Regions from separate parts of the Methylorubrum extorquens genome, predicted to be linked through region 2. Evidence: predicted binding sites of a transcription regulator. Region 2 holds the regulator's gene; the other holds the start of a gene.
The links. The regulator PhoB, encoded in region 2, activates phosphate uptake and scavenging genes when phosphate is short. The targets are predictions, from matches to a motif close to TGTCATNNANCTGTCAT.

Region 1: a site for PhoB is predicted at 2,065-2,081, ahead of J2W78_RS20080 (acid phosphatase). Genes of this name have one in related genera too.

Annotation. Positions count from the first base shown of each region.
Region 1 is NZ_JALJXF010000001.1:4,296,857-4,300,258, reverse strand. It holds gene J2W78_RS20095 (Crp/Fnr family transcriptional regulator) at 1-135, shown strand, start outside; gene dapD (2,3,4,5-tetrahydropyridine-2,6-dicarboxylate N-succinyltransferase) at 301-1,143, shown strand; gene J2W78_RS20085 (alpha/beta fold hydrolase) at 1,143-2,021, shown strand; gene J2W78_RS20080 (acid phosphatase) at 2,185-3,063, shown strand; gene J2W78_RS20075 (thermonuclease family protein) at 3,094-3,402, opposite strand, start outside.
Region 2 is NZ_JALJXF010000001.1:970,160-973,561, forward strand. It holds gene J2W78_RS04645 (cell envelope integrity EipB family protein) at 1-276, opposite strand, end outside; gene J2W78_RS04650 (GcrA family cell cycle regulator) at 800-1,339, shown strand; gene phoB (phosphate regulon transcriptional regulator PhoB) at 1,448-2,152, opposite strand; gene phoU (phosphate signaling complex protein PhoU) at 2,232-2,945, opposite strand; gene pstB (phosphate ABC transporter ATP-binding protein PstB) at 3,077-3,402, opposite strand, start outside.

The DNA.
Region 1 (3,402 bases), 3.3 Mb from region 2:
AGCCGTGTCCTGCGCGAGTTTCCCGACGCGGCGGCGGCGATCCGTGACGGCATGGCCGAGGAGCTGCTCGATCTCGTGCAGGGTCTGTCCGGCGTGCGCGAGCGACTTGTGGGCCTCGCGCCACGCAAACGGTGACAGGACCGGACGGCTTTTGTAAGCACGACCACCTTTCGCGCCTTCTAGAGCCGTATCCGGCCTGATTGCATCAGGCCGGCGTCTCCAGGCCCCTGTTTTGACGCGCATTCTTTCGACGAACCGGTAACCACTTCGTCGGAATGCGCTCTAGTCCGGAAAGCCCCGATGTCACACGCCGATCTCGAAAAGACCATCGAAGCCGCCTGGGAGGAGCGCGCCGGCATCTCGACCGCGACCACCGGCGCGGTGCGCGAGGCGGTGGACGAGGCGCTGAACCTGCTCGATTCCGGTCAGGCCCGCGTCGCCGAGAAGGCGGGTGACTCCTGGCAGGTCAACCAGTGGCTCAAGAAGGCGGTGCTGCTCTCCTTCCGCCTCAACGACATGGTGCCGATCGAGGGCGGCCCCGGCTCCTCCCCGTGGTGGGACAAGGTGCCCTCGAAGTTTTCCGGTTGGGGCGAGGCCGAGTTCCGCGCCGCGGGCTTCCGCGCCGTGCCGGGCTGCTTCGTGCGCCGCGGCTCCTACATCGCGCCGGGCGCGGTGCTGATGCCGAGCTTCATCAACCTCGGCGCCCATGTCGGCGAGGGCACCATGGTCGATACCTGGGTGACGATCGGCTCCTGCGCCCAGGTCGGGAAGAACTGTCACATCTCGGGTGGCGCCGGCATCGCCGGCGTGCTGGAGCCGCTCCAGGCCAACCCGGTTATCATCGAGGACAACTGCTTCGTCGGCGCCCGCGCCGAGGTCGCCGAAGGCGTGATCATCGGCGAGGGCTCGGTCCTGTCGATGGGCGTCTATATCGGCGCCTCGACCCGCATCATCGACCGCAATACGGGCGAGACCTTCTACGGCCGCGTGCCGCCCTACTCCGTGGTGGTATCGGGCACGACGCCCGGCAAGCCGTTGCCCGACGGCACCCCCGGCCCCGGCCTCTACTGCGCCGTGATCGTCAAGCGCGTCGATGCCGGCACCCGCGCCAAGACCGGTATCAACGAGCTGCTGCGGACCTGATGGCGTCGGCCAGCCCGTCGCCCGCCACCCGGACCCTCGACCTCACCGTCGCGGGGCACCGGGTGGCGACGCCCTGTGCCGTGATCGGGGAGGGCGCCGACGCGTTGCTCCTGCCCGCCCTTTCCTCGATCTCGGCGCGCGAGGAGATGCTGCCCCTTGCCCGCGAGCTCGGCGCGACGCATCGCTGCCTCGTGCCCGACTGGCCGGGCTTCGGCGCGCATCCGCGGGCCCGGCTGCCGCTGAATCCCGCCAACCTCCACGCCTTCCTCGATGCGCTGCTGGCGGCCGCACCCGGCCCCTACGCGCTCGGCGTCGCCGCGGGCCACGCCGCGCCCTACCTCGTCGCCGCCGCACGCCGCCATCCCGGCGCGTTTGCACGGCTCGTGCTCGTGGCGCCGACCTGGCGCGGGCCCCTGCCGACCGCGATGGGGCCGGAGCGCGCCGCGTGGTTCGGCCGAATTCGTCGCGCGGTCGAGACGCCGCTCCTCGGCGAAGCGCTCTACCGGATCAACATCAGCCGGCCGATCATCGGGCGGATGATGCGCGCCCATGTCTATGCCGAGCCGGCGCATGTCACGCCGGCCGTGATCGCCGCCAAGCACCGCATCACCCGCCAGAGCCGGGGCCGATTCGGCACCGCAGCCTTCGTCACGGGCGGCCTCGATCCAGCCTCTTCGCGCGAGCAATTCCTGGCTTCGTTCGGGGGCGATCTGCCGCCCGTGCAGGTGCTGCGTCCGGAGAAGGCGCCGCGCCGCTCGGGCGCCGAGATGGATGCGTTGATCGGCACGGGCCGCGTCTCGGCTCTCACCGTACCGGGGGCGCTGAGCGCCCACGAGGAGTTCTTCCGCGAGGTCGCCGCCGCGATCCGGACGCCCTGACGCCAGGCCGAAAAAGCGCTGCGGCCTGACACCGGATTGGGACTGTGACGCATCCGTCGCACGTCCCTTCTAGACAGGCCGGAAGCATCAGTTCGAAACTGAAGCCCGCTCCTGGCCTCCGCCACGATCCGTTCAGCCCCGGCGCCTGAAAGCTTCTCCTCCGATGACCCGCCCGACCCGTGCGCCGGTGCGCTTGGCCGCCCTGGTGGCGCTGACCCTCGCCGTCCCGCCGCTCCAAATCGTCCCCGTCAAGGCCGAGCCGGCGGCACCGGCCAGTCCGGCGACCTCCGCGCCCTCTCTGGAGAAGGACAAGCTCGCGGCCGCTGCCCCGAAGGGCTATCTCAGCGAGGAGGCGACGCCGAACCTCGTGGCGATCCTGCCTCCGCCCCCCGCGGGCCACTCGGCGGCGGAGGCGGCGGACCGGGCGGTCTACAACGCGACCCGGGCCTTCCAGGGCAGCCCGCGCTGGGCGCTCGCCACCAACGACGTCGCCGATGGCGGCGCCGCGCTTCTCGAGGACTATGCCTGCGTCCTCGGCCAGCGCATCGACCAGGGGCGCGTGCCCGACCTGATGCGGCTCCTCGACCGGGCCCGCATCGACATCGCCCGCGCCACCCGTGTGGCCAAGCGGCGCTACCGCCGTCTGCGCCCCTTCGTCGGCAACGATCTGCCGATTTGCGTCGCCCGCACGGCCGAGCTCGCCGACAGCTTCAGCTATCCCTCCGGCCATTCCGGCCAGGGCTGGGCCTACGGGATGATCATGGCGAACCTGATGCCGGAGAAGGCGACGCAGTTCCTAGTGCGGAGCCGGCTCTACGGCGAGAGCCGCGTGGTGTGCGGCGTCCACTGGCTCAGCGATGTCGAGGCCGCCCGCACCGGCGCCTCGGCGCTGGTCGCCGTGCTGCTCGCCGATCCCGAGTTCCGCACCGATCTGGAGCGCGCCCGGGCCGACCTCAAACGCGCGCTGAGCGGGGAGGGGGCAAAGCCTGACCCCACGCTATGTGCCCGCGAGGATGCGGCGGCGCGCCAGCCCTTGCTTTGAAGAAGCCGGGATAGGCCTGGACCCACCGCCTCACCGCTTCCAGACGCCGAGCCGCTCGGTGCGGGCGTGATCCTCGGCCGCCGCGAGATCCGGCGTCGCCTCGGATGAGGCGCGACCGCCGCCGTTGAACAGCACCACCTCGGAGAGGTCGCGGCCCTCCACGGTGCAGATATGCGCGCTGCTGCCGGGCGCGGGCTGGCAGGTCACCGAGCGCTTGCGGAGATACTTATTTAGCTCGTCGGACTGGCCGCCGCGGACCCACTCGACGCCGAACAGGCGCACGACCTTGCCGCCGACGCGCAGCGTCGCCGTGTCGATCACCTCCGGCACGCCGACGAT
Region 2 (3,402 bases):
GTCGCCGGACTCGCCGGAATTGAGCATCGTCACTTGGCGCGTCTGCATGGTGTAGCCGCGGCAGGCGTCACCCGAGAAATCGATGACGATGCGCCCGCGCACGCCCTCGACCGCCCGCGTTCCCTCGGAGCGCGCCAGCGACAGGTCGTAGACCGCGCGGTGATTGGTCAACCGGATCGCCGCCTCGTTCGGAACCGGCGCGGCCGGCCCCGCGGCCATCGCGCTTCCCGGCATCGCGGCAAGGAGGAAAAGGGCCGGCGCGAGGCGCAGTCGCATGCGATCTCCCAAAATCCGATCGAGATCCGATCGAGGACGGTTGTCCACAGGCGGCAGGCCGGCGGACGACGTCCGTCACATAGTCATCCCGACCGCCCGGACAATCTTTTTCGATCGCGCTCCCGACGCGACCGCGAATATGCCGGCCGTCCGCGCAACCGCCCGCCCCCTCGGCCAATCGGACATGGCTTGATCCGCTTGCTCGAAAAAGATCAAGTTTACGCAATGCGTTAACGACTAGCGGAGGATTCGCTCGCCCCGCCGCCGGAACCGATCCGGACCGGCGTCATGGGAGCCGGATTGCCGGGGGAAACCGGACCGCGAGACGCACGGACCCTTGCTCCGCGGCCGAGCTGTCCTGTAGTCTCCACAGCGTCGCCAACGGCATCTTTGGCGTCTGTTAACCGACATGTGCAGGGCCGGATTGCGGCCCCTGGCCATGCCTGCTGTCGCCATGCGTGGCAGCAGAGCCGCGCTGTCGGTCGGTCTTTGCGTTCAAGGATGTTTCGACGTGGAGGGGACAATGACGGAAGCGGTCCCGAGCTGGACGGATGAGCGCGTGGAGCTGCTTCGTCGCCTATGGGACGACGGCTTGAGCGCCAGCCAGATCGCCCTCCAGATCGGCGGCGTCTCGCGCAACGCGGTCATCGGCAAGGTGCATCGCCTCGGACTCTCCGGCCGCGTCAAGCCGATGGGTTCGTCGTCTCAGGGTCGGCGCCGGGACGAGCTGGCCGCCGAGGTCGAGATGCAGGCCGTGGTGGTCGAGGAGCCGACGCTGCCGGAGCCGCCCGCGATCGTCGCGCACAGACCGGCACCGGACTTTCCGCTGCCGAAAAAGCCCGCCCCGGAGCCGGTGGCTCTGGCGGTCTCCGAGCGGGTCACCATCATGGACCTGCGCGAGTCGATGTGCCGCTGGCCGATGGGCGACCCGACCTCGCCGGACTTCCGCTTCTGCGGCGGCCGCGCGATCACGGGCCTGCCCTACTGCACCCAGCACGCGCAGATCGCCTATCAGCCGGCCGCCGAGCGTAAGCGCGACCGCCGCGTCGCCGGCTTCCGCTAAAGGCTCCGGCCGGGCACGATCTGCAGGGGTCGTGCCCTGAATCGCCTCGGCTTCGCCTTGCGGTGACGGAGAGGTGCGGAACCGCGAAATGACCGGCCGGAGGCCGTATCACTCCGCTCCGGCGAACATCTCGTCGAACGAGTATCCGGAGCCGCGCACGGTGCGGATCGGGTCGCTCTGGCGCGGGCGGTTGATCGCCTTGCGCAGGCGGCCGACATGAACATCGACCGTGCGCTCGTCGATGTAGACATCGTGGCCCCACACGCCGTCGAGCAGCTGCTCCCGCGAGAAGACCCGGCCCGGGCTCTGCATCAGGTATTCGAGCAGCTTGAACTCGGTCGGACCGAGATGGATCTCGCGGCCCTGCCGGCGGATGCGGTGGCTGACGCGGTCGAGCTCGATGTCGCCGGCCACGAGCATGTCGGAGACGTGGGTGGGCTTGGCACGGCGCAGGAGCGCACGGACGCGGGCGAGCAGTTCCGGCACGGAGAACGGCTTGACGACGTAGTCGTCGGCGCCGGTCGAGAGGCCGCGCACCCGGTCGGTCTCCTCGCCGCGGGCGGTCAGCATGATGACCGGCAGGCGCTCCGTTTCGCGGCGGGCACGGATCCGCCGGCACAGCTCGATCCCCGAGAGGCCCGGCACCATCCAGTCGAGGAGGACGAGGTCGGGCGTCGTCTCATGCAGGCGAAGGTCGGCCTCGTCGCCGCGGACCGCGACATCGACTTGGAAACCCTCCGCTTCGAGATTGTAGCGCAGCAGGGTCGTCAGGGATTCCTCGTCCTCGACGATCAGAATGTGCGCACTCGTCATCGCCCGTCTTTCCATCCGTCACGCCCGGCCCTCGTGAGAGGAGCCGGAGGCGTCTCTTGATCGCCGCTCCGCCTAACCCTTAGGCGCCCGGCGTAATCGTCGCGTAGTTCGAAGCGTCGTTCTTGGGCCGCTCGGCCGTCGGCGTCTCACCGGTGACGAGGTATTCAATGGTTTCGGCGACGTTGGTGGTGTGATCGCCGATCCGCTCGACGTTCTTGGCGCAGAACAATAGGTGCGTACAGAACGAGATGTTGCGCGGATCCTCCATCATGTAGGTCAGGAGTTCCCGGAACAGCGAATTGTAGAGCGCGTCGATGGCGCTGTCCCGCTCCCAAACCTCGTGGGCAGCGGTCACGTCGCGGCTGGCATAGGCATCGAGCACGTCCTTGAGCTGCTCCTGCACGAGGTCGCTCATGTGCTGGACGCCGAGCACGATCTTCTGCGGCTGGGCCTGATCGCTGATCGCCACGACGCGCTTGGCGATGTTCTTGGCCAGATCGCCGATCCGCTCGAGGTCGCCCGAGACGCGGATACCGGAGATCGTCTCGCGCAGGTCGATGGCCAGCGGCTGGCGCCGGGCGATGAGGAGAACCGAGCGCTCCTCGATCTCCCGCTGCAGCAGGTCGAGGCGCTTGTCGGCGACGATCACCGCCTGGGCGAGGGTGGTATCCCGGCGCACCAGCGCGTCGGTGGCATCCGTCATCATCTTCTCGGCCACGCCGCCCATCTCGGCGATCGAGCGGCGCAGGTTCTCGAGGTCGGTGTCGTAGGAGGAGACGATATGGTCGGCCATGTCGCGAATTTCCCGATCAGGCGGTCGGACGAGGGCGCACTCAAACTGCGATGGACACGGGTCCGGCGGAAGAGGGCGCGTCTCAAAGAGGGCGCAGGGGGGCCGCGACTGCCTTGCAGTCGCGGTCGATCTCAGCCGAAGCGGCCGGTGATGTAGTCCTGGGTCTGCCGCTTGGCCGGGTTCATGAAGATCTTCGTGGTCGCGTCGAACTCGATCAGCTCGCCGAGATACATGAACGCCGTGAACTGCGAGATGCGGGCGGCCTGCTGCATGTTGTGGGTCACGATGACGATCGTGAACTCGGTCCGCAACTGCTCGATCAGCTCCTCGATGCGGCCGGTGGAGATCGGGTCGAGCGCCGAGGTCGGCTCGTCGAACAGGATCACCTCGGGGCGCTGCGCCACGGTGCGGGCGATGCAGAGGCGCTGCTGCTGACCGCCGGAGAGGCCGGTGCCGG